DNA from 2 places in the Ruegeria sp. BH6 genome. Region 2 is predicted to be linked to the other one. Evidence: riboswitches for the same ligand, from Rfam matches in the RefSeq annotation. Region 2 holds a riboswitch; the other holds the start of a gene.
The links. Region 2 has a riboswitch for cobalamin ahead of ACR0B8_RS07755 (CbtB domain-containing protein). Riboswitches for the same ligand answer to the same signal wherever they lie in the genome.

Region 1: linked by a shared signal. The riboswitch ahead of ACR0B8_RS18105 (hypothetical protein) and the one ahead of ACR0B8_RS07755 (CbtB domain-containing protein) in region 2 are both predicted to bind cobalamin.

Annotation. Positions count from the first base shown of each region.
Region 1 is NZ_JBQFSR010000010.1:100,152-115,811, reverse strand. It holds gene ACR0B8_RS18120 (bifunctional 2',3'-cyclic-nucleotide 2'-phosphodiesterase/3'-nucleotidase) at 8-1,888, shown strand; RNA gene ffs (signal recognition particle sRNA small type) at 1,928-2,026, shown strand; gene ACR0B8_RS18110 (alpha/beta hydrolase family protein) at 2,059-2,916, opposite strand; cobalamin riboswitch at 3,052-3,272, shown strand; gene ACR0B8_RS18105 (hypothetical protein) at 3,356-3,763, shown strand; gene ACR0B8_RS18100 (protein-tyrosine phosphatase family protein) at 3,765-4,259, opposite strand; gene ACR0B8_RS18095 (DNA polymerase III subunit gamma/tau) at 4,393-6,153, shown strand; gene ACR0B8_RS18090 (YbaB/EbfC family nucleoid-associated protein) at 6,389-6,733, shown strand; gene recR (recombination mediator RecR) at 6,798-7,391, shown strand; gene ACR0B8_RS18080 (hypothetical protein) at 7,426-7,947, opposite strand; gene ACR0B8_RS18075 (hypothetical protein) at 8,050-8,538, shown strand; gene ACR0B8_RS18070 (ribonuclease T2 family protein) at 8,535-9,164, opposite strand; gene ACR0B8_RS18065 (DUF1013 domain-containing protein) at 9,295-10,056, shown strand; gene ACR0B8_RS18060 (hypothetical protein) at 10,111-10,503, shown strand; gene ACR0B8_RS18055 (permease) at 10,542-11,573, opposite strand; gene ACR0B8_RS18050 (ArsR/SmtB family transcription factor) at 11,566-11,874, opposite strand; gene pdxR (MocR-like pyridoxine biosynthesis transcription factor PdxR) at 12,011-13,471, shown strand; gene xsc (sulfoacetaldehyde acetyltransferase) at 13,597-15,375, shown strand; gene pta (phosphate acetyltransferase) at 15,381-15,660, shown strand, end outside.
Region 2 is NZ_JBQFSR010000002.1:494,821-510,480, reverse strand. It holds gene mdoH (glucans biosynthesis glucosyltransferase MdoH) at 1-1,104, opposite strand, end outside; gene ACR0B8_RS07800 (OpgD/OpgG family glucan biosynthesis protein) at 1,101-2,600, opposite strand; gene ACR0B8_RS07795 (OpgC family protein) at 2,597-3,814, opposite strand; gene ACR0B8_RS07790 (tetratricopeptide repeat protein) at 3,847-5,217, opposite strand; gene ACR0B8_RS07785 (CaiB/BaiF CoA transferase family protein) at 5,399-6,583, opposite strand; gene ACR0B8_RS07780 (thiamine pyrophosphate-binding protein) at 6,570-8,189, opposite strand; gene ACR0B8_RS07775 (DUF302 domain-containing protein) at 8,269-8,727, opposite strand; gene ACR0B8_RS07770 (DUF1636 family protein) at 8,869-9,213, shown strand; gene ACR0B8_RS07765 (hypothetical protein) at 9,210-9,704, opposite strand; gene ACR0B8_RS07760 (CbtA family protein) at 9,772-10,470, opposite strand; gene ACR0B8_RS07755 (CbtB domain-containing protein) at 10,475-10,645, opposite strand; cobalamin riboswitch at 10,682-10,888, opposite strand; gene cobF (precorrin-6A synthase (deacetylating)) at 10,932-11,675, opposite strand; gene cobA (uroporphyrinogen-III C-methyltransferase) at 11,668-12,396, opposite strand; gene ACR0B8_RS07740 (cobyrinic acid a,c-diamide synthase CobB) at 12,393-13,709, opposite strand; gene cobM (precorrin-4 C(11)-methyltransferase) at 13,702-14,496, opposite strand; gene ACR0B8_RS07730 (cobalamin biosynthesis protein) at 14,493-14,861, opposite strand; gene cbiE (precorrin-6y C5,15-methyltransferase (decarboxylating) subunit CbiE) at 14,858-15,660, opposite strand, start outside.

The DNA of each region.
Region 1 (15,660 bases), on a different contig from region 2:
TAGAAATTTGACACATCCCCTTCTCCCGCCCCGCGCACCAATGAAGATACGGGTTCTGGCAACATCCGATCTGCATATGAATCTATGCGGCTTCGATTATTATTCGGACACCCCCGACCCCTCAATCGGATTTACCCGCACCGCCAGCCTGATCCGCGCAGCCAGGTCCGAGGCCGAAGCGCAGGGTGCTCTGGTGGTTCTGTGCGACAACGGAGATTCACTGCAAGGCACGCCACTGGGGGAATGGGCGGTTCAATCCGAAAATGCACCGCACATCCTGATGCAAGCATTTTCCGAGCTGGGTTATGACGCAATCGGCCTCGGAAATCATGATTTCGGCTTTGGGCTGGAAACGCTGGACCGTGTAGTTGTAGATGCTGCGTGCCCGGTGATTTGCAGCAATGCACACCGACAAGACGCCCCCTCCTGCTGGCAAGATCATGCGATTTTGAATCGAGAAATAAAATTTTATGATCAACATGTTACACTGAAAATTGGTGCGTTCTCAGTCCTGCCACCGCAGACAGCCAAATGGGAAGCACACTTGCTGCAAGGCAAGGTCGTCATCGAAGATATCCTGACTTGCGCCGCACAAAAAGTGACGAATCTGAAAGCGCAGGGTTGCGATTTGATCCTTGCATTGGCGCATACAGGGATAGGGTCGGCCGAACCGGAAACGGGATTGGAAAACGCCGTCATCCCGCTGGCTGGTATCGAAGGAATTGATGCGCTGATTGCCGGGCATTCACATCTGACACTGCCCGGAAACGCACATGACGGGATTGAGCACGTCGATGCAAATCGGGGTCTGGTTCACGGAAAGCCGGTGGTCATGCCCGGTGCGTCCGGGTCATTTCTGGGGGTGATCGACCTGACATTGGACAGGGCGGGAAATGGCCATTGGACCGTTCAGGATCATCGCGTCAGTCTGCGTTCGATATGCCCAACCAAACCCGACGGCTCACCCAAGCTTATCCAGGAAGACCCTGTTTTGGCGCGCCTTTTCGCCCGGGGCCATTCGGAAACCCGGCGGCGCACGGCGCAACCCGTTGGCCAGACCGATCAGCATTTGCACAGCTATTTCAGTTTTTGCGCCCCGGACAGAGGTTTGGTTCTGACCGCCGCGGCCCAGGCAGCAGCCCTGCGGCCCTATCTGCAGGACACGTCATTTGCGGATTTTCCTGTTCTGTCCGCGACCGCGCCTTCAAAGTTCGGGGGGCGTGCCGGCCCCCGGTTTTTCACCGACGTCCCGCCCGGCCAGATATGCCTGCGCCATGTCAACGACATGTATGCGTTTCCCAATGAGCTGCAGGCGGTAGTTGTCACCGGAGAGCAGATCAGCGACTGGCTTGAGATGTCTGCAGGCGTGTTCAACCAGATTACGCCGGGACATCAGACCACATTGGTCGACATCAACAGGGCGGGGCATAATTTTGATATTATACAGGGGCTTACTTATCAATTTGATCTCTCTCAACCGGCTCGGTTCGACGCTGGCGGTCACTTGATCGACCCCGTCAACCGGCGCATTCGCAACATTCGCTTTGACGGCCAACCGATGGCCGCCGATCAACGGTTCGTCGTCGCACTGAACAATTACCGTGCCAATGGCGGGGGTCACTTTCCCTTTGTTGATCAGGCCGAGCCCATCGCGCTGCCGAACCTGCCTGTTCAGCGCGTCTTGCAGGACTATCTGTCCGGCGCACTGCCGCAAGATCCCTTGCAATATGCGTCCTATCCTTTTGGCTTTGCCTCGATGCAGGGCGCGACTGCGCTATTAAGAACCGGCCCGAAGGCACAAACCCACATTGCCGAGCTTGAAGAATATGACCCCCACGTCGTCGGAGAAGACGATGAGGGCTTTTTGCTGATCCGTTTGACGCTCTGACGGGTTGTGTTTCCTGCGCCCGTTGCCTATATCAGACCCCGAGAGGTTGGCGCGGGCGAGCGCCTCGCCAACCTGGTCAGGTCCGGAAGGAAGCAGCCACAACGAGCCCCGCTTGGGTCGATGTCCAACCTCTCACTTAAACTTCCGACATTGAATTGTTGCGAACAGGCCTAGGCAATCAACCGTGGCCAGACAGCCGAATTGCGCCGGGCAAAGGCACCGATATGGCCAACCTCGGACAGTCCGAACTCGGCCGGAGACAACAAATGGCGGCGTGCGTTGGGCCCGTACAGATCAGCCAGCCGCCAGACCGCGTTCTTTGGAACCAGATCGTCATCCTCAAAGCTGAACAGATCCACTGGTGTGTCTGACTGTGCCCAGCGGGCCTCGGGCAAGGACACGCCGATTTCGGGCAGGTAGTTGCGCGGCGCAGTACACCAGCGGCGCCACTGCCAATAGACGCTGGCAGGCAGGTTCGATCCGAATCCTAGTGCCTTGCCCGGCAGGTAACCCAGCGCTTTTACGGCCAGGGGCGCGTGTCCGTACCAAAACAGCAAAGCCAACGCCCGATAAGGCCAGGGATGGTCCGACACAGTCACCGGCCCGGCGCAGACGCAGATCATACGGTCGATCTGATCAATATCGGGTTGAATCGGCCCCAGCATACCGCCGACGGAATGGCCGATGCTCCAGTGCTGCGCGTCGGGGTATCGCCTGCGCATCTCGGCCCGAGCCGCAGGCATGTCGATCAGCGCCCAATCCGCCATCGTGGCCTGAGCTGACTTCAATGGCCTGCTCTGCGAATGACCGAAATCGCTGTAATCATAGGTCAGACAGGCAATGCCATGTTCCGCAGCCAACCAGCGTGCGAAATGCTGATAATAGTCGCGCGGCACTCCGGTGGCGCTGTGGATCACCACTGCGATCCCAGGTTCGGCCACCGGCAGGTACAGCCGAGCCGACAGTTGGGTCGAACCAGAAGGAAACTGAAAATCCTCGGTTAAAACAGCTTGTGCGGTATCCAGCATGGCGCCCTCAATCTGAACCGATTAGTTCACCACCCCAAACGGCATCTTTTGCCACCCTAAGTCAATCCTGTTTCCGCATGACCACGCGTCCACTTTGCCCCACCAAAAGGCGGCTTGACTCAGGTCACCCCTACCCGCTAGCGATTGGGTGATGGTTCTCGTCCCCGGTCCCCGGGGCGGGATGAAAAGGGAACACGGTGCGGTTCTGCCCGGAATACCGGAACGAACCAAGGCCGCGACTGCCCCCGCAACTGTAAGCGGTGAGCAATGCCGAAACACCACTGGCCGCAAGGCTGGGAAGGTCGGCAACGCAACGACCCGCAAGTCAGGAGACCTGCCATCGAACAAGAAACCGAAACTCGGGCGGGGTGTCCGGGCAGGTCGTCAGCACGCTGTCACACCTGATCCATGCCCCCGTTCCACGCGCGGAGGGCGCAATATGATCTGGAAGACAAAGACACACCAATTTACCGCAACCGTTTGCCAACGCACAGGAAAAACCTGTCCGGCGCTGGCGCAGGTGGCGCGCGCGATCGTACAGGCGATGGACGTGGCCGTTCCTGCGACGACGCCTGATTTTGAGTTCGACGGCAGCACTGAGCTGGCTTATTGCGCGCAAGGATGCAGCGCACGGTTTCGCGCGCAAAAAGACTTGATCCGGGTCTTTTGTGGAACAAGCGAGGATGCGCCCCTCGAGTCGCTGGATGCTTACGCAGATATGATGTTCGGCCAGGATGTGACCATGCGCCCCGCAGGCATGCTAACCACCCCCCCCTGCGCCATGCTTGAGGTCACAGCGATCCCGCCCAACCCGGTGGCACAGGCAGAACGACAGGTGGCGCTCTGATCTAGTCGCGCGTCCGCCCAAGGGCTGCCCATTCCATCTGGCCGTCGGTCTCGACGGCGCAGGACCGCACCGCCCGCAAACGGGTCAACGCTGTCTCGGGGTCTTCGCCATGCTCGACCATAAGGCGCAGCACGATCATCCCGGACCGGCCACAGCCGCCCCGGCAATGCACCAGCACCCGCCCCCCGCAGGACAGGATATCAGTCGCCGCAGGGCTGACACTGCACCACGCCGCGTCAACCTCAGGGGGCGGCGCACCGAAATCCGCAACCGGCAGATGCACCCATGCGATATTGAGTGCGTGCAGGTCTTCGCCAAGCCCACTTGCGCCCTCTTGCAGTATTTCGACCTCGGTTGTCATCGAGATCACAAGATCCGGCTGCCAGTCGCGGATCATTCCCAAGTCCCGCGTATACCCGCCACCGCGCCCCGGAAGGGGCGACAAGGCAACGGTGCCTTTTCCAATCTGAACTGAATGAAGTCCGAACTGGCTCACTACGGACCCTCCCTGATACTCGCTTCTAAGGCGTGCAAATTGTGCTGCAAACCGAAATTCACCCAAGCCTGCTGTGGACGCGGGCGGCGGGGGTCTCTACGCTGCATCGGAACCCGAATCCGACAGAGCAGATATGAACGACACGCCCAGCCCCGCCTATCAGGTTCTTGCCCGCAAATACCGCCCGGAAACTTTTGCCGATCTCGTCGGTCAGGATGCCATGGTGCGCACGCTGAAAAACGCGTTCGAGGCCGACCGCATCGCGCAGGCCTTCATCATGACCGGCATTCGCGGTACCGGCAAAACCACCACGGCCCGGATCATCGCCAAGGGCATGAACTGCATCGGCCCCGATGGCGAGGGTAAGCCGACCACGGAACCCTGCGGCCAATGCGAGCATTGCGTGGCCATCATGGAAGGCCGCCACGTCGATGTGATGGAGATGGACGCCGCCAGCCGCACCGGTGTGAACGATATTCGCGAGATCATCGACAGCGTCCGCTATCGCGCGGCTAGTGCGCGCTACAAGATCTACATTATCGACGAGGTCCACATGCTGTCGACCAGTGCGTTCAACGCGCTGCTCAAGACGCTTGAGGAACCGCCCGAGCATGTGAAGTTCATCTTTGCCACAACCGAGATTCGTAAAGTGCCAGTGACGGTTCTGTCGCGCTGCCAACGGTTCGACCTGCGCCGGATCGAACCCGAGGACATGATCGGCCTGCTCGGCAAGATTGCGGCGGCGGAAAACGCTCAGATCGCGGATGACGCGCTGGCGCTGATCACCCGTGCAGCCGAGGGTTCGGCCCGGGACGCGACCTCGCTGCTGGATCAGGCGATCTCGCACGGTGCGGGTGAAACCAGCGCTGATCAGGTCCGCGCGATGCTGGGCCTGGCTGATCGCGGTCGGGTACTGGATCTGATGGACATGATCCTGCGCGGGGACGCTGCAGGCGCGCTGACCGAGTTGGGCGGGCAATATGCCGAAGGAGCCGATCCGCTGGCCGTGCTACGCGATCTGGCCGAGATCACCCATTGGGTCTCTGTGGTTAAAATCACGCCAGACGCAGCCAATGATCCAACCGTTTCGCCGGACGAGCGCGCGCGTGGTCAACAAATGGCCGAGGCCCTGCCGATGCGCGTCCTGACCCGGATGTGGCAGATGTTGCTTAAAGCGCTCGAAGAGGTCTCGGCGGCCCCAAATGCAATGATGGCAGCTGAAATGGCAGTGATCCGACTGACCCATGTGGCAGACCTGCCCAGCCCGGAAGAGTTGATCAAACGTCTGCAAGACACGCCCCCACCGCCAAATGGCGGACCCGGTGGCGGGATACCGGCACCATCGCATGCCGCGGTTCAGACGCAAGTGCCGGTGTCATCTTCTTACGCAGCTCCCGCCCATGGAGGGGGCGGCGGCGCTCCCAGCGCGGCGTTGGCGCAGGATGTGCAGGCCGCCCTGGCACGCTATCCGACCTTCGATCATGTGGTCGAACTGATCCGCGCAAACCGGGACGGCGTGCTTCTGGATGAGGTCAAGCGGTCTTTGCGGCTTGCAGCCTATCAACCCGGGCGTATCGAATTCCAACCGACCCAGCGTGCCTCGGCCCAGTTGGCGCAACGCCTGGGGACCGCCCTGCAGCGATGGACCGGCAACCGCTGGGCAGTCACTGTCGTCAACGAAGGCGGCGGCGAGACGATCTATGAAAAGGAAAACGCGGCTGAGGAAGCATTGAAGGCAGAAGCCCGCGAACACCCGCTGGTGCAGGCGGTTCTGGCCCAGTTCCCGAAGGCGCGGATCAAAAGCATCGAAACGCCAGAGCAACGCGCAGCCAAGGTCGAAACCGAAGCCCTGCCCGAGGTCGAAGACGAATGGGACCCGTTCGAGGAAGACTGAGCCACTTCAACACACACCCCCGAAATCCTCCCGCGCCCGCTCCGGGCCATCGGCTGACGCCGATCGCCCGGAGCGGCCTTGGGCCCGGCAGCGCGGGCTTTGCCCGCGCTGCCGGGCCCAACGGGAGGAAAGGTCTTTCAAAGACATTGACGACGGGCGGGAGCAACCCCACCCCCTTGTGCCACACGGGTACCGCCCGTATTTAGGCGACAAAGCGATACACAGGAGAATACCGATGCTCAAAGGACTCGGCGGTCTGGGCGACATGGCCAAGATGATGAAATCCGCGCAGGACTTGCAGGCCAAGATGACCGACATGCAGGAAGAGCTGAACAACATGATGGTCGTTGGCGAATCCGGTGCAGGACTGGTCAAGGCCACCGCCACCGCAAAAGGTGAGCTGAAAGGTCTGGACATCGACCCATCGATCTTTAACGGCGACGACAAGGAAGTGGTCGAGGACCTGATCCTGGCCGCCATCAAGGACGCACAAACCAAAGCGACTGAACGCGCACAGGCCGAAATGGCGAAGCTGACCGAAAGCATGGGCCTGCCCGCAGACATCAAGCTGCCGTTCTGATACACCCTCCTGACGGATCATCGGCCGGGCGCCTCTGCCCGGCCCATTTGCAGGAGCACCCTCGGTGAGTTCGAACAGCGATATCGACAACCTGATCGATCTGATGGCCAAGCTGCCGGGCCTAGGCCCCCGCTCGGCCCGCCGCGCGGTTTTGCACTTGATCCGCAAGCGCGCCCTGCTGCTGACACCCCTGTCGGACGCCATGCAGCAAGTTGCCATCACCGCCCGCGAATGCCTGAACTGCGGCAACGTCGGCACCACCGATATCTGTGACATCTGCGACAGCGAGGACCGCGCGACCGGAGAGCTATGCGTGGTCGAAGACGTGGCCGACCTGTGGGCAATGGAACGCGCAGGCGTATTCAAAGGCCGTTATCACGTTCTGGGCGGCACGTTGTCGGCACTGGACGGTGTCGGCCCGGACGAACTTCGCATTCCTCGCCTCAAGGACCGCGTGACAGCCGAGGGGATCACCGAGATCATCCTCGCCCTGAACGCCACCGTCGACGGTCAGACCACCGCGCATTATATTGCCGATCAGTTGGAAGGACAGGTCCGCCTGACCTCGCTGGCGCAAGGCGTGCCGATTGGCGGAGAGCTGGATTATCTGGATGACGGGACGATCACGGCTGCGTTGAGGGCGCGGAAAGAGCTTTGATCTTGTCAGGTGTTCCGTTTGACAAGTGCTCAAGCTAATTTCTGGTGATATTGCATTGCACCAACCATTCATACGGCAGAACATTGACCGCGACGTTGTTCGGCAGTTGATAAAATGACATGCTCCGATAACTCCAAGCATATGGAACGCAGTCTTTTAGGGCTGCTGCATGTAAATAGAACTGAAACTCTCTTGGCGCATTTCGAAGCGTTTGAAAGAACGAATTCCTAAACTCTACGTCCGCACCGAAGGCATTGATTTCTCGGGCACGTAGAAAGCTTGTATACGACCCGACAAACACGCCTGAAAGGCTCATAGCCATGACAATAAACACCGGCAGGGTCACTTGGGACTTGAAACCAAGCTTACTTAAGAACGCACCTACAAAAAAACCAAAAAAACCGCCGAGAAACACAAAAGCCAACCAAAATGGGGCACCCAATCGACCGTTCCAAATCGTAATAAATGCTATTGGCTGAAAAACACCTCCGAACAGGAAAAGAGAAGTCATAGAGTATGCGAAAACGCTGAATAGCGCGGTGAGCAACAGCTTCATCGGCTCCAAGTCACTGTAATTTCTTACAAAGAAGTTATACCTTTGTAATTCAATAAAAAATTAATAACGTCAATAGAACCCTATTAGTTTGAGAGTTGTTTGATGACCCGCCTTCTCGCCCTCACAATCGCCGCCTTCACCGCAACTGCAGCTTGGTCGCAGGAACTCATCGACAAAGGCTTTGTCGAAGGCTGGAACATCATGATGGACCCCGCGCTTGGCAACGGGTGTCTGATCCAGACGATCTATCAGGATCTCTCGGTGGTGCGTATCGGCTATGACGCGTTGGACAATCGCGGGTATTTCGCCGTCTACAACAAGGCCTGGGGCGATATTGAGCAGGGTAAGAGTTACCCAATCCGCTTCGAACTCGATGGTAAAAGCTTTGATGCCACTGCCATCGGCTTCAATCAGCGTGACGTGCCGGGCGCGACAGTGTTCTTTACCGACCGCAGTTTCGTCAACGCCATCGCGCAGAACAAAACCATGACCGTCTATAACCCGGCCGGTGAGGTGGTGATGGCGATTGATCTCAAGGGCACCGCCAAAGCGCTGGACTATGCCCGCGACTGCCAGAACCGGAAGCTCTAACGAATCGGATCGAACAGCGCGTCCTTGGCTGTGCAATCGCGGATAACGTCGCGGCCACAAGGCACTGGATTAAGGTCGCGCGACAAGCACAGACGGACCTCTTCAATATAGCCCTGCTTGCAGGTGATTGTGATCATGTCCCGCTCTAAACCGGGATTGGCCTTTAAAAACGCCTCTTCGACCACCGAGGCGGGTAATTTGACCGATGTCTCCAATTGACGGAACACTTGCGGACGCACGACTCTGTCATAAGCCTCCCGAGACAGCGCGAAATAGTCGGGCGCGGACAGCCCCGAACAGGTTCCGTGCTTTTTCCACTGGTGCCACGCCAAACCCGAAGAGCCCTGAATATCCGTCATTTCGCGTGTCATGCGGCGTGTTGGCGGCGCCTCAGCCGTGCGACAGAATGCCGGCCAGCCCTGGTGATATTGCGGCCACAACCCATGCAATATCCAACCGTGATCATGGCGCGCATCGCATTGGTCTGACCAGCGCGCATCGCCTTCGCGGGCGCACCAGTTGGGCGACCAGCTTAGCGACAGAACGTAGTAGTCGAACTCGCCAGCCTTCTCTCCGTCTGCCAGTGCGGCGACCGCGCTCAAGACCCACAAAATCACCCAGCGCATTCGCCTCTTCCCTTCTTGCCTTGCCGCGACTATATAGGCCCCAAGTTCCCCGACAACGGAAACCTGCCCCAAAGCCACGGGGCCGCCGAATTCCGGCGACGGGATAGATGTATTTATAGGAGACGGGCTGATGGCAAAACCGCTTATGGCCAAGGCAACAGCCGTATGGCTGGTGGACAACACCACGATCAGCTTCAAGCAGATCGCGGATTTCGTGGGCATGCACGAGTTGGAAGTGCAAGGCATCGCCGATGGCGACGTAGCCGCGGGCGTGAAAGGGTTCGACCCCATCGCAAACAACCAGCTGACCCAGGATGAGATCGACTCGGCGCAGGGTAATCCGCTGCATAAGCTGAAGCTCAAGTTCAACCCCGCTGCCAGCGGTGAAGAAAAACGTCGTGGTCCGCGCTATACCCCGCTGTCCAAACGGCAGGACCGTCCGAACTCGATCCTGTGGCTGGTAAAGTTCCACCCCGAGCTTAGCGACGGTCAGATCGCCAAGCTGGTCGGCACCACCAAGCCGACCATACAATCGATCCGCGAGCGCACCCACTGGAACATTTCGAACATGCAACCGATCGACCCGGTTGCGCTGGGCTTGTGCAAGCAATCCGAGCTGGACGCCATCGTTCAGAAAGCCGCGGCCAAGAAGGCAGCCGAAGGTGGCGTCATGAGCGATGACGAACGCCGCAAGCTGGTTTCGACCGAACAGTCGCTGGAAATGGACGCAGCACCCAAGATCCCGACCGCCATCGAAGGTCTGGAAACCTTCTCGCTGTCTGACGAGCCTGTGGAAGAGAAAGAAGAAGAGCCGGTCATCGACGCCGACAGCTTCTTCAACCTGCCCAAAGGCGGGACCGAGGACGAAGACGAAGACGATCTGCGCCCCTAAGGCACAGATGGCCCCGGTCCGAACAGGCCGGGGCTTTTTTCCCGCAGGGATTCCATGCTGACCATCCTGTCCAAAATCTTTGGCCCGCACCGCGCCGTATCGATCTATGCTTTTTTGAAGACATGGGGTTTGTTGGCGGTTGCAATCGTCGGCACCATCTCGATTGCTACCGCATTGCTGGTTTTCAATGACAACGGCGCGCACGAACATGACTCGTACCTGACCGTTTCGGTTCTGTCGGCAACACCCGTGAACGGTGACTTGAAGAACGGTGTCATAGCCTCGATTCAATTGCCGGATGGGTCGGCCACCTCCATCAACGAACCCAAAGAGCATGTCGCACGAACAGTAGGCACCACAGCCTGTGTCGAAAAACGTGTCTACGTAAACAGCGGAGAGGCACGGTACAGGTTCAAATTGCCGAGCCTGTGCGAGGCCAACCAATAAGCAAAACCGCCCGGAGGTATCTCCGGGCGGTTTTTCCTTTAGATCATCTGAAACAGAATACCAGCAATGATCGCCCCGGTAATCCCAAGCCCCAGATAGGTGGCAAAGACCCGTGGTTTGACCAGTGACCACACCGCTGCCATCGCAGGGATCGAGCTGACCGCACCCGCGATCATGAACGACATCGCGGCCCCCGCACTCATCCCCTGCTCCGTCAGCCCCGCCAGCAGTGGCGGCGCGACGTAGGAATTTAGATAGGCGGGCATCCCGACCAGCGCTGCGATAACGATGGGTACAATACCCTCACCCCCAACCACGCGGGCGATCAGATCGGCCGGGACATAGCTGACCAACAGCGCCTCAAGTACATAGGCCAGCGCCAGCCATTTCAGCAGGAACAGCCCGTTGTGAACGAATTCCGACCGGAACCGCTGACGACGCTCAGCTTCCTGCCAGAATCGCCAGACCGGTTTGTCATCCTGTTTTGGGCCACCACAAGCGCTGCATCCGGCCGGTTTGTAGTCGCGCAGCGGCTGGGCAAAGGCGCCCGAGCGCATCAGGCCGCGCACAACGAAACCGCCGAACAGACCCAGCGCCACCGCAGCAACCGCCTTGCCTATCGCAAAGGGCCATCCCAACGCACCGGCGGTGATCAACAGGGTTGGCGGGTCAATCAACGGAGAGCTGAGCCAGAACGCCATCACCGCAGACAGGGGCGCACCCAGCGCCAGCAATCCGGCAATGAACGGGATGACCTCACAGGAACAGAACGGCGCCAATCCACCAAACACCGCAGCAAGGAAGATCATCCGCGTCTCGCGCCCTTCAAAGGCGCGCGCGACCATCACCTCGGCCCCGGTCGCCTTGAGGTAGGACAGCAACAAAACGGCAAACAGGATATACTGGCCGGTATGGATCAGCGCCTTACCAGCAAAAGTCACGACTTCAACCCAATTACCAGGGTCCAGAACAGCCACGGCGGCCAGGATTGCAACGATCAATGCCCAAGGGGTTTTGATCAGATCAAGCGCCTTCACGGGCACTTTGGGATTTTGCGTCAGTTCAGCCATCGTTCGCGGCCTTTCCCACTTCGTCCGCGCAGCATTCGGCAAGGATGAACTGCGCCAGATTTCTCAACTCGTCATAGCAGGCACGGTTGATCGTGCTGCGCCCGACTTTCTCTTGTTCCACGACACCGCCAGCGGCCAAAAACCGAAGGTGATGCGCCAAGGTTGACGGTGCTATTCCCGTCCGCTCCTGAATTTCACCAACCGTCAGGCCCGCCTGCCCGGCGCGGACCAAAGTTCTCAGAACCTTCAACCGGGCCTCGGACCCCATGGCCGAAAATCCTGCTGCAGCAGTTTCCCACATATTCAATTCTCCATTAAACTAGATTTCTAGTTATTTAGGTTAATTGAAACCCACCGTCAAGCACGGCAACGCGGGAATTTTTGGAAAAGTCATAAGTCCAGATTGCTCATCTTTTAGGTCCACCCTATAAGACCTCATGGCAATATCGGTCGACACATTCTTTCTTGAGCTGAACGGGCAAGGTACGCTGCAGGCGCAGATCCAGCAGATGATTGCCGAAGGCATATTGTCCGGCAGGTTTCATGTCGGGGAAAAGCTGCCCTCATCACGCAAACTGGCCGCCCATCTGGGTGTCAGCCGAATTACGGTGACGCTGGCCTATACCGAACTGCTGGCCAATGATTATCTGACGGCAAAGGGGCGTTCGGGCTATTTCGTCTCGCAAAACGCACCGGTGCCGCCGAAATACACCCCCCTTCAGCGCGGTGCCGAAACCGTGGATTGGGATGCTGCGCTGGCCCGCCGATTCTCGGGCGGGGACATGCTGTCGAAACCACGGGACTGGCGCAGCTATCGCTATCCCTTCATTTACGGGCAGGCGGATCGCAATCTTTTTGACCACGCCAACTGGCGCCTGTGTGCCGTGCGCGCCCTCGGGCACAAGGATTTCGAATCCCTCACCACCGATTACGTGGATCAGGATGATCCGCTGCTGGTCGAATTCATTGCCCGTCACACCCTGCCCCGCCGCGGCATCGCCGCTCGCCCCGAAGAGATTCTGATCACCATGGGCGCGCAGAACGCACTGTGGCTGGCCTCACGCATTTTGCTGACCCACAATCGCACCGCGGTGATCGAAGACCCATGCTATTACTCTCTGCGCAGCCTGCTAGAGCATTGGGATTGCGACGTGACTCCGATACCCGTCGACCGCGACGGGCTGCCCCCTGAGACATTGCCTGACACCGCCGACGTTATCTTTACGACGCCCAGTCACCAAAGCCCAACCACTGCAACTATGCCCGTTGAGCGTAGGCACAAATTGCTGGAACGCGCGCATGACCTGGACGCGATGGTGGTCGAAGACGATTATGAATTCGAAATGGCCTTTCTGGGCGCGCCCTCTCCGGCGTTGAAGTCGATGGACCGCGATGGCCGCGTGATCTATGTTGGCAGCTTTTCAAAATCGCTGTTTCCGGGATTGCGCCTGGGATACATGGTCGGCTCGGAACCTTTCATCCGCGAGGCGCGGGCGCTGCGTTCGTTGGTGTTGCGCCACCCGCCGGGACACATCCAGCGCACCGCCGCCTATTTCCTGTCATTGGGCCATTACGACGCGCAGATCCGGCGCATGTCCAAGGCATTGGCGCGCAGGCGCGAGGCCTTGGACCAAGCGATCGACAAACACGGGCTGACAGTGGCCGGGCGTGGCATCATGGGCGGATCATCCCTGTGGATGTCTGCCCCTGAACACGTCGACACAACGCAACTGGCCCACACGCTGCAGGGCCAGAGCGTTCATATCGAGCCCGGCGCGCCGTTCTTTTCGGGGCCGGATCAGCCGAAGAATTTCTACCGTATCGGCTATTCCTCGATCCGGCAGGACCGAATTGAACCGGGTGTGAAATTGATCGCCGACGCCATCCGCGCCTGTTAGCGCCACACTGGACCTATTCCGCGAAGCGTTCTGGCCCTAACGCAGCCCTGCCCCATGGGTCAAAACCGTATCCAAGGGCGGGGCACCGGGCCCGGCCATTCCACACATGCGCGGAGATCACACACATGAAAATGACGACTGAAGAGGCTTTTGTTAAAGTCCTGCAAATGCACGGTATCGAACATGCATTCGGTATCATTGGCTCGGCGATGATGCCGATCTCGGATTTGTTCCCGAAAGCCGGGATCATGTTCTGGGACTGCGCCCACGAAGGTTCGGGCGGCATGATGGCCGACGGTTACACTCGCGCCACCGGCAAAATGTCGATGATGATTGCGCAGAACGGCCCCGGCATCACCAACTTTGTCACTGCTGTAAAAACCGCCTATTGGAACCACACGCCGGTTCTGCTGGTCACCCCGCAGGCGGCCAACAAGACCATCGGTCAGGGTGGCTTCCAAGAGATGGAGCAGATGCGCATGTTCGCAGACTGCGTAGCCTATCAGGAAGAAGTACGTGATCCGTCGCGCGTTGCCGAAGTTCTGAACCGCGTGATCATGAACGCCAAGCGCGCCAGCGCTCCGGCTCAGCTGAACATCCCGCGTGACATGTGGACCCAGGTGGTCGACATCGAACTACCCAAAATTGTTGATTTCGAACGTCCCTCGGGCGGCGAAGATGCAGTTGCCGCAGCTGCCGAAATGCTGTCGAACGCCAAAAACCCTGTCATCCTGAACGGCGCGGGCGTTGTTCTGGCCGAAGGCGGCATCGAAGCATCGAAAGCCTTGGCCGAGCGTCTGGACGCCCCGGTCTGCGTTGGCTACCAGCACAATGACGCGTTCCCCGGTTCGCACCCACTGTTTGCTGGCCCTCTGGGCTATAACGGTTCGAAAGCCGGTATGGAGCTGATCTCGGAGGCCGACGTTGTTCTGGCCCTCGGCACCCGTCTGAACCCGTTCTCGACCCTGCCCGGTTACGGCATCAACTACTGGCCTGCGGATGCAAAGATCATTCAGGTCGACATCAACCCTGACCGCATCGGCCTGACCAAGGACGTCAGCGTCGGCATCATCGGCGACGCCGCCAAAGTGGCCAATGGCATCCTGTCTCGTTTGAGCGACACCGCCGGCGACGAAGGCCGTCAGGCGCGTAAGGACCGCATCGCCCAGAAGAAATCGGCATGGGCACAGGAACTGACCTCGATGACTCACGAGGACGACGATCCGGGCACCTCCTGGAACGAGCGTGCACGTGCAGCCAAGCCCGACTGGATGAGCCCCCGCATGGCATGGCGCGCAATCCAGGCCGCGCTGCCGAAAGAGGCGATCATCTCGTCCGACATCGGCAACAACTGCGCCATCGGTAACGCCTATCCGGCGTTCGAAGAAGGCCGCAAGTACCTGGCACCTGGCCTGTTCGGCCCCTGTGGTTACGGCCTGCCCGCCATCGTTGGTGCGAAAATCGGTCAGCCTGACGTTCCGGTTGTCGGCTTTGCCGGTGACGGTGCATTCGGTATCGCCGTGAACGAACTGACAGCGATCGGCCGCGAAGAATGGCCCGCCGTAACTCAAATCGTTTTCCGCAACTACCAGTGGGGCGCGGAAAAGCGTAACTCGACCCTGTGGTTCGACGACAACTTCGTCGGCACCGAGCTGGACACCAAAGTGTCCTATGCCGGTATCGCGACTGCATGCGGCCTGAAGGGCGTCGTTGCACGCACCCAGGAAGAGCTGACCGAAGCGCTGAACCAGGCGATTGAGGACCAGAAGAACGGCATCACCACCCTGATCGAAGCTCTGATCAACCAGGAACTGGGTGAGCCTTTCCGCCGCGACGCCATGAAAAAGCCGGTCGCTGTTGCAGGCGTCGAAGCTGGCGACATGACACCGCAAGCCGGGGCCTGATCACTGTGAAGCCCCTGCGTCAAATACTTGGGGCTGCGACCAGTTCCAAAAAGATCATCGCCCTTGCTGAGGGCGATGATCCACGTGTGGTGGAAGGTGCGCTGAAAGCGCGTGCCGAAAATGCCGCCGATATCATCCTTGTGGGCGATCACGCCAAGATCACCGCCTTGCTGGCGGAAAAAGGCGGATCCGATGTGGACGGGATTACCATCCATGACCCCGCGACATCCCCCCATACGGATCGGTTCGCCACGACCTATTATGAGCTGCGCAAGCACAAGGGCA
Region 2 (15,660 bases):
GTTGCCCTGGCACCAGCGACGGTCGCGTAGCGCATGGTCGATCAGTGTGGGCGGTGTTTCCTCGTACGAGCCGCGGATGCGCGGCAGGAACCGCACGCCCCAACCGGCGCGACGCATCAGACCGGCCTCGACGAAATCGTGGCTCATGATCAGCTTTTCCTGACCATTCAGGCTGAGCAGTTTTGGTAGACCAGCGCAATTGGCGAAGGCCTTGGTGCGGATAATCGCGTTGTGACCCCAATAGTTGCCCTCTTGCCCACACCAGCGCGCCAGACCTTCGGCGAATGCAATGCCATACACGCCGTTGGCAAACTGCTGCATCCGGGCAAAGACCGATTGCGCGCCGATCAGTTGCGGATAACTTTGGATCAGGCCCGCGCCAGAATCGCGCGCCAGTGAATCCGTCAGGCGTAGGATGGCACGGCCCGTCATCAGACTGTCGGCATCCAGCACCAACATCGCATCCCAATCCGCGCCCCAACGGCTGACCCAGTCGGCGATGTTACCGACCTTGCGGTCCGTGTTTTCTTCGCGACGGCGGTAATACAGTTCTAGACCCGGGGCCAGCGTCGTTCGCAGTGCCTCGATACTGGCCTGTTCCTGTGCTGCGATCTCGGGGTCGCGGGTGTCGGACAGGATAAACATGGCATAGTGGTGTTGACCACCCCGCGCCTGCAAATCCTCGAGCATCGTGCGGGCATTGCCCAGCACGTTCCACGGCACCTCGTTATAAACCGGCATCAACAGCGCCACGCGCAAGGGCTGTGGACGGCCCTCGCGTTTGGGCTGTTCCTGCCGCGACAGGGAAACCATGCCTAGCAGCACGGTGCAGACCGTGAAGGAAATCCAGAAGAAGTTGAACGAGATCAGCGCCAGCAGGATGGCTTCGATCAGGTTGATCCCTTCGGCCCCAAACCAGTCGCTCATTACCCACAGCAGGCCTAAAGTCGCGGCCATCGCAGGCGAAAACGCCAAGGCGCGCCAGAACCCGACTGAGGGGCGCTGACCCTCGGGCACTTGCGCGTCACGGAAGCCCGCGCTGAAATCTTGCGCGGGCATGGCCAGCGGTGCCTCGGGCGGCATGATATGCAAGTCTTCGGTCATACGGTCCAACGGTAGAGCCAGACCTCAGAGGCAGGCTGTTTGTCTTTCAGCAACTGCGCGCGCAGTTCCACGTGGTTCCTGTCACCCGGCTGGAAGGAAAAGGCCAGTCGCAGCCCGCCGGTGTCCGGGTTGCTTTGCAGCACGCCCTCGGACGTTTCGGCGTGGGGTGAGTTGACGAAGATCGTCATCGCCTCGGGGTCTTCGAACAGCTCAGAGGGTTCAAAGTCGATGACGGCCAGGCGCCCTTCGCCAAAGGTGTTTTCACCCATGGCGGTGTTGATCACGCGCGGCATCGGCGTACGCTGCGGCTCGTCCCCCCAGATCAGACGGTAGGACAGGTCGACCTGGCTGCCCGCTGCGTATGGCTCCATCGGACGCCAATAGGCGACGATGTTGTCATAGATCTCCTGATCTGCCGGAATCTCAACCAGCGTTACAGTACCTTTGCCCCAGTCGCCCTTCGGTTCGACCCAAAGGCCGGGGCGTTTGTGGTAATTCGCCTCAAGATCCGCGTAGTCCGAGAACTCGCGTTTCCGCTGCATCAGGCCGAACCCGCGCGGGTTCATGTCAACGAAGGACGAAATCTGCAGACGCGTCGGGTTTGCCAACGGTCGCCACAAAACTTCTCCGGCACCGTTGCGGATCAGCAGACCGTCGCTGTCGTGGACGGCGGGGCGGAAATCGTCGAACCGGCTGTGATTGGTCTGGTCGAACAAGAACATCGAAGTGCCCGGCGCGATTCCGACATGTGTTAGCTCTTCGCGCGGGAACAGGGTGGCCTCGATATCCATGACGCAGTCTGCGCCTGCGGTGACGTTGAACCGATAGGCACCTGTCACGCTGGGGCTGTCCATCAGCGCGTGAACCACCATGTCACGCTGGCCAGGTATTGGGCGCTCCAGCCAGAAGCGGATGAATTCGGGGAATTCCTCACCATCCGGATCGCCGGTTTTCAGCGCCAGACCACGGGCGGAGAGGCCGTAAACCTCGTGCAGGCCGATGGCGCGGAAATAGCTGGCACCCTGCCAGACGCAGAACTCGTCGGTTTTGCCGGGGCGATGCATCTCGGTGCGTAGGCGCAAACCGGAAAAGCCCAGCGTGTCGTCGATCGGAAGTTCAGGCACATCCTCGGATTTGTCGAACATGCTCAGATCAAACGCGACCGGCGTTGCGAAACCATCCTCGACCGTCGACACCTTCACGGTGCGCGGGAAGTATAAGCCGGGTGTGAAGAAATCGACGTTAAAGGGCGTCTCGGTTTCAAACCACAGCGCCCGGTCCAGGCGGAACCGGATCGAGCGGTATTGCTGATAGGTCAGGTCCTGCCATTCCTGGGGCACCATTTCGCGTTCCGCATAGGGGCGGCTGGCAAGATCCCGGGCCATCGCGATGACGTCATTGCGGTCAAAGGGGGTTTCCCCGCCGGTGGCAAATGTGGCAGGCGCAAAGGCAAGCGCCGAAGTCGAGGCCAGAAATGCACGACGTGTAAAATTCATTTCTTTGACTTCCAAGGTTGTGATTTGAACCAAGCGGCCATGTATGCCACCCCGATGATCATCGCAAAGCCAATCATGTTAGCGATGAACACACTGGCAACATCCCGCCCACTCAGGTCCAGTCCGACGCCGATAAGCCGTGCTGCTGCCATGGAAAAAACGAAAACCGCCAGCGATTGCTGCCCGACTTTGGTGATCACGGTCAGCAGGAATTGCCAAATTTTGGCCGCCGCGCCGTGACCGGTGGCGATCAGGCGATGGCCGTGTTCTCCCGCAACGACCCAGCCCAGATAGGCCAGCGACAGGAAGTGCAGATACCGGAACAGGCCAAAATCGGTCTTGTCGCGGAACTCTTTCGTAACGGGCCAAACTTTTCGGATTTCGTCGGCCAGATCGGGGGCTGCTGCGTTGATCCATGTGAACACTTTCCATGAGCCAAACGGCATCGAGAAGATCAGGAACAGCGCCGCTGCCCAGATCAGCGTTTTCGAGACCGGGGGGGCGGGAATCCAGCCGCGCATGAAAGCAAAGCCGGTGAAGAACAGCAGCTGCCAGCCAAAGGGGTTGAAGAACCACTGTCGATCCGACCACGGCTCGGCCGGCAAGTCCAGAACGTCGGTCTGCGCCACGAGCCACAGCGTGACTGAGGCCAAGGCAACCGCCCAGAACCCAATCCGTGACAGGCACATGACCAGCGGCATCATCGCCAGAACCACCAGATACATCGGCAGGATATCGAAGTAATTGGGCACGTAGGTCAGGGTGAACAGCCCGACGATCTGCGGTGCAGGATCGTTAAAGAAATGCTGCAGATTCAGCGAAGAGATATAGTTTTTTTCGAACAATCCGCTTTCATTCAGCGCGGCCATGGACATGGCGACAAAGAAGAACAGTGCGATATGTGCCCAGTAGACTTGCCAGATGCGGAACGCCACGCGGGCGGTGCCCAACCACCAGCCCTTGCGCAGGAACGCCCCGCCGAAGGCGATGGCCGAGGCCATGCCGGAACAGAACACGAAAATTTCGGTCGCGTCGGAAAAGCCGAACCGCGCGGGGATCCATTTGGCCCAGGGGTCATTGGGGATATGTGCGATCAGGATGATGAACATCGCGATGCCGCGGTAAAAATCCAGGCGCGGATCACGCACACGGGCAGGGGCGGCCGCCGAGGCGGCCACAGGCGCAAAATCAGAAGCGGGCGATGCAGTCGCCATACGTGTTCTGTCCTTCTTGGTCTTTGTTTTTGTTATTCAGCCGGGACGCTTTGTGCGTCTCCGTTGTCGCGGGCCGCGTCGATCAATGCGCGGCGCGCAAGTGCGTAATTGTCCTCGCCTCCGGCCCGTTTGGCGCGGCGATCGTCCAAGATGCGCTCGACAGCATCCAGACGGCCCGCGCGCAGGCCCGAATCAATGGTGATGCGCTCGAATACATCACGTTGGGCGTGGCTGCCACCTACCAGTTGCATGCCATTGCGCGCGCTCGACAAAAAGTCGAATGCGGCGGCGTACTGCCCCTCACCAAAAGCCTCAAGCCCTTTGGAGGCTGCAATACCCGGGTCGGACATGCGGACCGGAGTATCGCCTTGATTGCGTTGCGCGTCTTTCTGGATGCGCTGCAACATCTTGCTGGTCGCTTCGTTGCGGTTATCACCAGTCAATGCCAGCAGATAGTGAAGGTCGGCGAAGACCACGCAGCCATCCTCGGTCCGGGCCGCGCTGAGATCGGCCAGCTCTTCCCAGCGATTGCCTACGTCGACGCCTTCCAGCTCTAGGCGCGACAGCAGTGAGGTCGCGTTCGAGATATCGCGGTAATCGTCCGTTTTGTCCTGGCGAACGTGGGTATCGTACAGCTCCATCACCTGGTCGACCTGACCGAGGTCCAGATGCATCAGTGCCTTGTGCCACCAGACGTGATAGCGGAAGTTGTTGCAATGGGTCCAAGCATCCTCGCGTCCGGCCAACCAGTCCAGACCCAATTGCGCATTGCCCTGCATCTCGTGCACGTGGGCCACCGCATGCAGACCCCAGGCATCATCCGAAACCATCCAAAGGGCTTGGCGCCCGGCAATCTCGGCCTTTTGGTATTCGCCCGTTTCCTCCAACGCGAAAGCGTGACAGCCCAGAAGATAGCCACGTCCTGGGTGATCCGGTTCATAAGCGGCCAAGACCCGCTCGATTGACCGGCGCATACCGGTCGGGTCACCCAGAACGAACCGGGTTGCGTGGCTGAGTTTCATCGCCAGAGTATCCTGCGGATGGGAGCGCAGAATCTGCTCAAATTTTTTAATCGCCTGCGAGGGCAGATCTTCCAGATACAGGCCAAGCGCCTCGACATACATGCGCTCACGTTCAGAGATCGGTTGCCGTTCCATCGCGGCTTTGGCCTCTGACAAGGCCTCGACCGCGACCGCCGTCATCTCACGCCGGCCCAGCAGAACCATGAACAGCCCCTTGATGGCGTGACCCAGGGCAAAGTCGGGCTCAAGCTCCAGCACCTTGCCCAGATGTTGCGGAGTAATGGCCGCATGCGCCATGAACCCAAGCAGAACACCGTTCCACGCCTCGACGCTTGCCGAATGGCTGAGGGTGTTCATCTGTCCGAAAACATCCTGTTTCATGCGATTGGTCCGATCCAATTTTAATTTTCTACACTATTCGATGTAGCAGAGACTCTGACGGCGTCGTATCAGTATCGCCTCTGCTCTCGAATTGGTGAAAAGCCGTGTGTGTAAAACGTGAAAAAAACCGCCGATTCAACGGCATGTTTCAGCAACATGCCGCCGAAACGGACACAGTGTTTCAATCTTCGAATGGATTTTTGGCGTTCAAAACGGCCTGAGTGTCCGCCCCGAATTCGGGCGGGGCAGCGCGATAGGTGACCGGAGTGCGTGACAATTTCAGCGGATTCCCGATCAGCTGCACCGGCCCTGGTGCTGCCTGCATGGCGATCTGCATTTGTCGAGCCGCGACCTGATCCGAGGCAAAAACCTGATCCAAAGTCCGCACCGGGCCGACGGGTACTTTGCGGTCTTCCAGCTCGGCGATAACGGTGGCAGTGTCATGGGCTTGAACCGCCGGGCGCAGAACTGCGTTCAAAGCGTCGCGATTTTCCAGGCGCGCCGGGTTGGTCGCAAAGCGCGGATCATCGGCCAGCTCGGGCCGCCCGATAAAGTCGCAGAAACGGCGGAACTGTCCGTCATTGCCCACGGCCAGAATCACATGGCCATCCGAGGTTTCGTAAACGTCATAAGGCACAATGTTGGGATGCCCGTTGCCCCGCCGTTGCGGAACATTGCCCGAGGTCAGGTAATTGACGCCCTCGTTGATCAACCAGGCAACTTGTGAGTCGACCAATGCCAGGTCGATCTGCTGGCCTTCGCCGGTTTGATCCCGGTGGCGCAGAGCGGCTAGAATGCCAACGCAGGCATACATTCCGCACATCACATCAGCGATGCCAACACCCACCTTCATTGGTGCGCCTTCGGGGTCGCCGGTCAGCGACATGATCCCGCCATAACCTTGCGCCATCAGGTCATAGCCGGGCTTGGACGCATTCGGCCCGGTCTGGCCATAGCCCGAGATCGAGCAATAGACGAGGCTCGGGAACTCCGGCGATAGCGTGGCGTAATCCAGCCCGTATTTCGCCAGCCCGCCGGGTTTGAAATTCTCGATCAGGACATCGGCATGCGATGCCAGCCGTTTGATTTCAGCCTGGCCTTCGGGCGTAGTGATGTCGATGGCGACGGATTTCTTGTTGCGGTTGGCCGACATGAAATACGCACTCAGGTCCGAGCGGTTGCCCTGAGCGTCTTCAACGTAAGGAGGGCCCCATTGCCGGGTATCATCGCCGCCACTGGCCGGGTTTTCGATCTTGATGACGTTGGCGCCCAAATCGCCCAGCAGCTGCGTACAGGTTGGCCCAGCCAGAATGCGGCTGAGATCCAGCACCTTGACGCCTTTCAGCGGTCCCTCAGATCCGGCCATCATATCCTCCACGCTCGATTTCTGCAGCGATGACAGTAAAGCGGTCGGCTTTGACCGCCTGCTCCAGCGCCGACCGCAGTTCTGCGCGGTTGCGGACGGTATGTCCATAGCCACCAAAGGCTTGCCCCATGGCGGCAAAGTCGTGGCGGTCGAAATCCACGCCCATATTGCCCATCTGACGCTGGCGCTGTTTCAACTCGATCAGCGCAAGACTGGCGTCGACAAAGACCAGAAAAATCGGATTGCAGCCCATCTCGGCTGCGGTCGACAGCTCTCCGGCAACCATCAGAAAACCAGCATCGCCCGAGAAACTGATGACCGGGCGGTCAGGCTCAGCCAGTTTCAGGCCAATGGCCATCGGTACGGCGCAGCCCATGGTACACAGGGCCGAGGATTGGATCAGCCCGCGTTCTTCGTGGCACTCCCACATCTGGCTCAGCAGGATGCGATGCGCGCCGCTGTCAGCGGTGGCCAGCGTATCAGCGGGCAGGGCGGCGCGAGATTCGGCGATCACGGCCGCCGGGCCCCAGTCATCATCCACGGGGAAGGCCTGCGCTAGCGCGGCCTTAACTTGCGCGGGTTCACCACCCGGCCACGTCGCTCGGGCGGGGTTCCCCTTGGCGATGGCTTCTAGCGTGGCGCCCGTGTGGGCGACCAGATTCAACCCGGCTTGATGCATGTAATGATCGTTGACGACGGCCGAGATATCGATGACGCGCTTTTCCTCGGGGTCCCAGATCTCGCGCCAGCCAGGGCGCATTTCAATCGGGTCATACCCCAGACACAGCACCAGATCGGATTGTTCGACCAACGGCACCAGATGCTTGTCGGCCAAGGGCGACAAACCTGCGCCGCCCAGGCACAAAGGATGATCCTCGGGCACGACGCCCTTAGCTTTGTAGGTGGTCACGAAGGGGATTTTGAAATGTTCCAGAAACGCCTGCACCACATTGCGCGAGTCGTCATAAAGCACGTCCAGACCCACGATCGCGATGGGGCGTTCGGCCTCGGTCACCCAGCGGCGGGCTTTCTCAACACAGTTCCCTTCGGGCGCGACCGCAGCGGGTTTGACCAGACGGCGGCGTTTGCTCCCGGATACGCGCGTATCCGCGACCGAGATCGGCACGTCAATATGAACCGGACCGGGGCGGGGCTGTGTGGCCAGCGAAACCGCTCTGTCAGCAACCACGTCTGCGCCTTGGGCCGTCAGCGTGAACGTGCCCTTGGTGATCGAGCGGTAAACCTGCGCGTGATCCATCACCTGATGAGTATAGGTCAGTGCCTCATCCGCATCGACACAGCCGGTCAGAACGATCATCGGCACCCGGTCCTGCAGCGCGTTGGCCACAACGTTGATCCCGTTCATCGCGCCGGGGCCCAGAGTGGCCACCAGAATAGCAGGCGCGCCATCACGGTGGTGAACCGCCTCTGCCATGAAGCCGGCGGCGTTTTCGTGTTTGGTCAGGTGAAAGGTGATCCCAACCTGTTCCAGAGCATCCACCAGCGTCAGAACCTCTCCGCCTGGCATGCCAAAAGCGTAGCGGCATCCGGCCTCGTATAGTCTTTGGGCCAAAAGGTCAGCCGCGCGGGGGGAGAGGTCCTGCATTCGTTATGCTCCGAAGTTTTCGTTGCTCAGCAGATTGCGGAGGACGTAGCCAGACGCAAGCAGGTTCACGTCAGTGTGACTATTTGGCTGCGGATTCCGCCACTGACTGAAACTTTGTGTCAAGTTCTTGGGCAATATCGCGCAAAGGCTCTCCGCCCTCGTACACATAGGGGGCAAAGACAAAGCTGGGCGTTTTGTAGGACAGGGTGGCGGTGCCGTCGTCGTTCTCAGTCACGTAAAAACGAATGGGCGCTTCGATCATTGCACTGACAGAGGTTTCCAGAACGCGCACGGCATAGTCGTTGTTGAAGGCACCGATCACCAGATTGCCGGGTATAGTGATGCCACGGGCCGCAGCCGCCTTGGTCGGACCAGCCTGCGTGACCACGATCAACCCGTTTTCCTTCACCGCAGCCTTCGTATCCGCGACCAGTTCCTCATAGCTTTTGACGGTTGGATACACTGCCCAACCCGACAATGGTTCCTCGGCCCGGACAGGCAGGGCGAGAAGACAGAGCAAACCCAAAAGCGTGCGCATGACGGTGCCTCGTTCAATGTGACTGTCTGAGTGATGCCAGAAATTCGAGTTCCGCGCACGCACATTTCCGTGCGTATTCAGGATTGCGCCGACGTCCAGAAAGCCGCAGAAACATGCAAACCATCAAACACGAGGCCACACGTGGACCCGATACGCCTATTGATTTGCAGCAGTTGTGCGGGAACGCGTGACCGAGTGGCCGAGAGGCAGGCCGTGGATAACGCGCTGGTGCGTGCAGGGCTGAATGGTCGGGTCGTCATCTCTGATCACGCCTGTTTCAGTGGCTGCGCTGAGCCGACCGCATTGGCATTGCAGGCCGCAGGACGGGCGTCTTACGTGTTTTCGGGGGTCGATATCGTTACCGATGCCGAAGACATCGTCGCGACCTGCAAAGCCTATTTGGACAGTCCCGCAGGTTGGATCGAAGACGCCCGACCCTGCGGGCGACTTCGGATGTGTTTGCGCGCGCGGATACCGGCGCTTTAATCGACCTGAACGGTCACGGCAGCGCTGACCGGTACGTTGTCGACCGTCAGTGCGCTGTGGCTGTTTGCGTTCAGCGAAACCGAAACCTCGACCTCTCCCTTCGGAAGGTCGGGGATGTGTATCCAGTTGCCGTAGAGCCGGGCTAGTTTCTCGCCATTGATGTAAACATGCGCGTGGCCTTCGCCGTCTACGTCGGCTGTTGACGCGTTTTCCGGGGCAAACCGGAAATTCTGCGGCATGACGTGCAGGTTCCACCCGGCCATCGGGTCCTGGGTCAGCGCGATTGCAACGCTGGGGGCGTCCGCCCCTGCGGGCAGGTTTACCGTGGTCGAATGGTCATGGGCCATCGCTTCGGCATGCGCGCCGCCGTGATGGGATGGATCGCCATGATCGTGGCCGTCAAACGTGACGCCATTGGCTGCCGCTAGCACAAAACCAGCACCACCACCGAACACAAGGCCGATTGCAAAAAGGGCAAGTGAGCGTGCCATTTTTTCTTTCCTTTAGGGCAAAAAGAAACGCGCCGGGCAGAACCCGGCGCGTCATTATATAAGAGGATCAGGCCGCTGCTTCGACGCGTTTGCCTTCGCTTTGCCAGAAATACCCGGCAAAGGCACCGACCAGAACCCAGGCCACCAGACCGATGCCAAAGGCGCGAGCGGCGAACAGAGCGCCGATCTCGGTCGGGACGGGGCCGGTGAACACATCCGGTTCGGGCGCACCGATCAGATGGGGTGCCAGCAACAGGGCTGCTGCGATCACATAGCTGATCAGGTTGCCGCCAAACGCAATCAACCACAGCGCAACAAGCGCAGCACCAACAGTGGCAAACCACCAGACCTGTCGGGCATAGACGTCAGCCGCCGCTACACCAGGCACCTCTGGTGCCAGGGTAAAGCCAGGCGCCAGATGAAAGGCGATGAACCCAGCCAGACCCCAAAGCACGCCGGTGCGGCCATCAATCGTGTGGCCCTGGCCTTCGGCCACGGACATCAGGGCAACCATCAGCAGCGCGTAACCGGTATAGGTCAGCATGGTGAAAATGACGCTCAGCGCGTCACGGGTCAGTTCCGAGAACATGTCCGGTAATTCGGGATGCGCCGAAACGGCTTCGGCTCCGAAGTGCACCAACTCGCCGGATTCGTACAGCTCCGCGTGCAACAAAACAGGTTGCACAAAGACCAACTGCAGCAAGGCGGCTATCAGCCCCGCTGCAGCACCAGCGAACAACGCGCTGGTCAGTATACGACTGAACATGGTCTTAGTGGCAGGGGAAGCCGGTCGCGTGGCGCACGTCGTGTGCTGCGTCATGCAGCGCCGCGGCCTGTACGTGACCGGTCAGGGTGATGATACCCAGACCCAGAACCACCGCGAACATGACCGGAAGGATACCAGCGCGCGAGGCGGATGCTGTTTGCGTTTGTGTTGCCATCTTTTATTCTCCTTTGCCGCCGCACCCGACGGCCGGTGTTTCAATTGTCGCCTGGCAGGTCTCCTGGCTTGCGGGTCGATGCCTCTGTTCGCCTTCCCCCTGAGAACAGGAGTGGCTGGTTGAACAGGGGCTCTCCGCTTACAGTCGCGGGGGCGGCTGTGGATTTGGCTGCCATGGCAGTCGCACCACATTCCCTCTTAGCATCCGGATGTCTCCGGCAGGACCAGACGCGTTCATTTAGCCTCTATGGTGCCGCTGGTGCAATCGTCATTTGCGACCTTTTAGGTCAGATCACGCGCTTTTTCAGCAAATAGATATCCATGATCCAGCCATGATCGGCACGTGCCTTGGCGCGGGTGTCCAGAATCTCCTGCGCCACATCGGTCAAAGCGCCTTTGATCAGGATTTCCTCTTTCATGCCGACATAGGCACCCCACCAGATGTCATAATCGGCCATGTCCAGGGATTGAAACGAACACTCGCCATCCAGCATTACCGCTGCTTTCGAGGCATTTGCCGGCCAGCCTTCATCCCTGATCCGCCGTCCGGTGGTCACAACATAAGGCGCGCCCAGATCATTGATCGGGATGGCGTGTGCGGCCGTCAATGCCTGCAGCGCGGTGATGCCAGGGATCACCCGTGTCGTGGGCTCAGGGTCCAGCCGCGACGCGATTCGCAACGAGCTGTCATAAAGCGACGGGTCGCCCCAGATCAGCAGCGCCACTTGTCGCGCATTCGGGTGGGCCGCAATCGCCTCGTGCCAGCGCACTGCAATGGCATCATGCCATTCGTCGACCCCGCGCAGATAACCATCATCGGCCCGACGCTTGGGAATGTCGAAATAGGCGATCTGCGGCGGAGTGTCAGTCACAGCTGCAATGATCTCTTCGCGCAACCCGGCCAGATCAGCCTTGTTCTCGCCCTTGTGCGGGATCAGGATTAGGTCTGCATCGCGGATGGCATTTGCCCCTTGCAAGGTCACGTGATCCGGGTTGCCAGTGCCAATTCCGATCAGAGACAACTCAAACATCGTCGAACTCTGCCAACGGGCCATACAGGATCAGCGCCGGGGCTGTGCCGATCTCGGCCTCCAGCTTTTGCGACAGCGCGCCAATTGTTGCACGGTGCAGGCTCTGGTCGGGAGTCGATACGGATTCGGCTATCAGGGCTGGTGTTTCCAGCGGCAGGCCATGCTCATGCAGTGCATTTACCAACAGGGGAAAGGTCCGCTTGCCCATGAACACCACAGTCGTTGCATCCGGATCGGCCAGCGCGGGCAGGTTCAGATCTTCGGGCAGTTTGCCACTGACATCGTGGCCAGTGACAAATTGCACCCGCCGCGCAGTGAGGCGTCGTGTCAGGGGTATTCCTGCTGCTGCCGCCGCCGCAACCGCCGAGGGGATGCCAGGGATGATTTCATATTCGATCCCGGCCGCGCGCAGGGCAACCAGTTCTTCCTCCAGTCTGCCGAACAACCCGCCATCACCAGATTTCAATCGCACCACGCGAGCACCGGTCTTGGCGTAATCCACCAACAGGCGGCTTACGTGATCCTGCTTGGGTGAGGGTCGCCCGGCCCGTTTGCCCACGCCCACCAGATCTGCATCGTCATGCGCATGACTAAGGATTGGGCCGCTGCTGAGGTCATCAAACAGCACCGCATCTGCTTTTTGCATCCGGTCGACTGCCTTCAGGGTCAAAAGCTCAGGATCGCCGGGGCCGGAACCTATGAAGGATACGAAACCGCTCATGCCGAGGCCTCGGCGATCAGGTGAAAGAACGTACCGGAGACGTTTCCTCGCACAGAACCTGTTTGCGGCCCTTCAGCACCTTCAGCATCAAACACCCGCGCCAGCGGTGCGTCCGGCTGTTCTACGATCGAAGAATAATGGAATTCATGCCCCCGCAGAGCCGTGTCAGCTGCAAAACCGGGCATCGGGGCCAGCAATTCTGCGCGCCGATATCCCAGATTGAACTTGCGCTTTTCATACGAGGTCACCAGCCCCAGCAGGCCTGCCATCTGATGTCGCTCGCCGTCTTTGTCGATCAAGGCCTGTCCCAGCGCCATGTATCCACCGCATTCCCCATGCACGGGTTTGGATTCAGCGTGTTTGCGCAGTCCGGTCTGGAACGTGTCGGCGGCAGCCAGTGTGCCCGCATGCAATTCCGGATAGCCACCGGGCAGCCAGACCAGATCGGCATCGGAAGCAGGTGCCTCGTTCGCCAGAGGTGAAAACGGCAGAATTTCTGCACCCGCCGCGCGCCAGCCTTCCAGCAAATGCGGATAGGTAAAGGAAAACGCGGCATCGCGGGCCAGCGCAATCCGTTGCGCCGGAGGGCGCGGCAACGCGGCTGACGACGGCCCATTGGGGCCTGAGGAGGCCGCCACCTTGACCGCCTCAAGATCCACATGTTCGCGCAGAAACGCGGCATAGCCGACAATTGCGCTTTCCAGATCAGGATGCTCGACCGCCTGTATCAGGCCCAGATGGCGTTCCGGCAGGGTCAGATCACCGCGCCGGGGTAAAACGCCCAGAACCGGCAGACCCGCGCGCTCCATACCCAGACGGGTCAGACGCTCGTGCCGGGGGCTTGCGCAACGGTTCAGGATCACACCGGCAAACGGCAGGTCGGGGTTGTACATCCGAAACCCCAGTGCAGTTGCCGCCGCTGATTGCGCCTGACCGCCCACATCCAGCACCAGCACCACAGGCCAGCCCATGCGCTGGGCAGTTTCGGCGCTGGACCCGTGCCCCAGCTCGCCCGGCTTGGCGACGCCGTCAAACAGCCCCATCGATCCCTCGGCGACCACGATATCCGCACCCTCAGCCTGCGCCGAAATCGCACTCAGCAACGGGTCACCCATAGCCCAACTGTCTAGATTAAACGAGGCCCGCCCGGCTGCTGCCCGGTGAAAGGCAGGATCAATGTAGTCCGGACCGCTCTTGAACGGTTGCACGGTCAGCCCATCCTCGGCCAAGGCCCGCAACAGGCCCAGCATGACCGTTGTTTTACCAGTACCCGACGATGGAGCCGAAATCAGAAGACCCGGGGGGTTAGTCATCACCGTGGCTCCAGCTTGACCACGGGCTATCGGCGCTTTGGGGGCGATAGCGACGGTCGTAATCCTTTGAATACAGGCAGCTTTCATCGAACCCTTCGCCTGCCAGCGCCGGACCCACCATGATCAGTGCGGTGCGCGAGATGCTTTCATCCAGCGCCTCTTTCAAGGTGTCCAGCGTGGCGCGGATGATCCTTTCATCCGGCCAACTGGCGCGATACACCACGGCCACCGGGCAGTCCGCACCATAGGCTGGGGTCAGATCGGCAATCACCTTGTCCAGATTGCCGATCGACAGGTGAATGGCTAAAGTCGCGCCGGTGCGGGCAAAGTTCTCAAGCGTTTCCCCTTCGGGCATCGAGGACGCGCGGCCCGGCGTCCGGGTCAGCACCACAGATTGTGCCAGTCCAGGCAGGGTCAGCTCGGTTCCCAGTGAAGCCGCCGCAGCAGCAAAGGACGGCACGCCCGGTGTCACGCTGACCGGGATGCCCATCTCTTTCAGCCGTCTGATTTGTTCACCCATCGCTGACCAGACCGACAGGTCGCCGGAATGCAGGCGCGCCACATCCTGACCAGCCTGATGTGCGGTCTCGATCTCGGCCATGATCTGATCCAGATCCATCGACGCGGTGTTTATGATCTTTGCGTCCTCGGGACAGTGACCAAGGATTTCCTCGGGCACCAGCGACCCGGCATATAGGCATACCGGGCAAGACGCGATGATATCACGTCCGCGCAGGGTCAGAAGGTCGGCAGCGCCCGGTCCGGCGCCAATGAAATGAACAGTCATGTTTGTCCTCCGATGGCTATGGCGCAGGTGGCCAGCCGGTCGTCTGAGATTTGTCTGGGTGAGGTCAGCCGCGCGCCGGACCCGGCAGCGGCAAGGGCGGATGCTTCGGCCACGCTGCCGGTGCCATACGTGGCGCGGCTGCGGTTCGAGCAGGTGAGCGTGCGCTGCCCGGCCAGATCGGCAGGGGCGACGAAATGCAAGGGCAGTGCGATGGCCGAGGCGAATTCGATCAACGCAGGATGGCCGTCTTTGTCCGCCACCGTGGCCAGCGCATCCACGCGCTGCCCATCGCTGGCCCGATCAAAGGCCGCCCGCAAGCTGTCCAACGTGGCCGTAGATGAGAATCCCAATCCCGCGACGATCATAGGGTGACGCTCCACTGCACCACCGGATAAGCGGACTTCCAGCCGCGCCGGGGACCAAGCGCCGAGGCTTGCGCCAACTCGATCCGCAAAAGCTCTCCGCCCAGCTTGTTCTGCCAGTGCCCCAGCAAAGCCTCGCTTTCCAAAGTCACCGCGTTGGCGACCAGCCTTGTGCCTTTGGGTAGGGCGGCTTGCAGCCATTCCATCAGTTCGGTGCTGAGACCACCGCCGATGAAAACCACGTCCGGCAAGGTCAGACCACCCAGTGAGCCCGGAGCAGTGCCGTGCACAACATTCAATCGGTCCTGGCCCAGCGTATCAGCGTTGCGCCGAATGCGTTCGGCGCGATCTGCGCGGGGTTCGATGGTTGTGGCCGTCAGGGTCGGGTCACACATCAGCCATTCGATGCTGATCGAACCCGTGCCGCCGCCGATATCCCAAAGGTGTTCGCCCCGCTGCGGAGCCAATGCCGACAGAGTTAACGCGCGTACGGGGCGCTTGGTGATTTGACCATCGGTTTCGAATATCTCATCCGGCTTGCCCGACGCCTTTGGAAAGGCGCGACCTTCGCCTGCAACTTCAAGCCCGACGCAGACCGGATGGTCGAATCCGCCCAGCAGCGCTTCGGTCAGCGATACGCTGCGCGCCCGTTCTCGAGGGCCGCCCAGAGCCTCCATCACATGCAGGCGGGTGTCGGGAAATCCAGTTTCGGTTAGGTAGGTCGCCAGTTCCGCCACCGCCTTGCCGTCCCGCAACAGCAGGATGGCGCGTACCCCCGGTGCCAGATCAGGACGCAACCGGG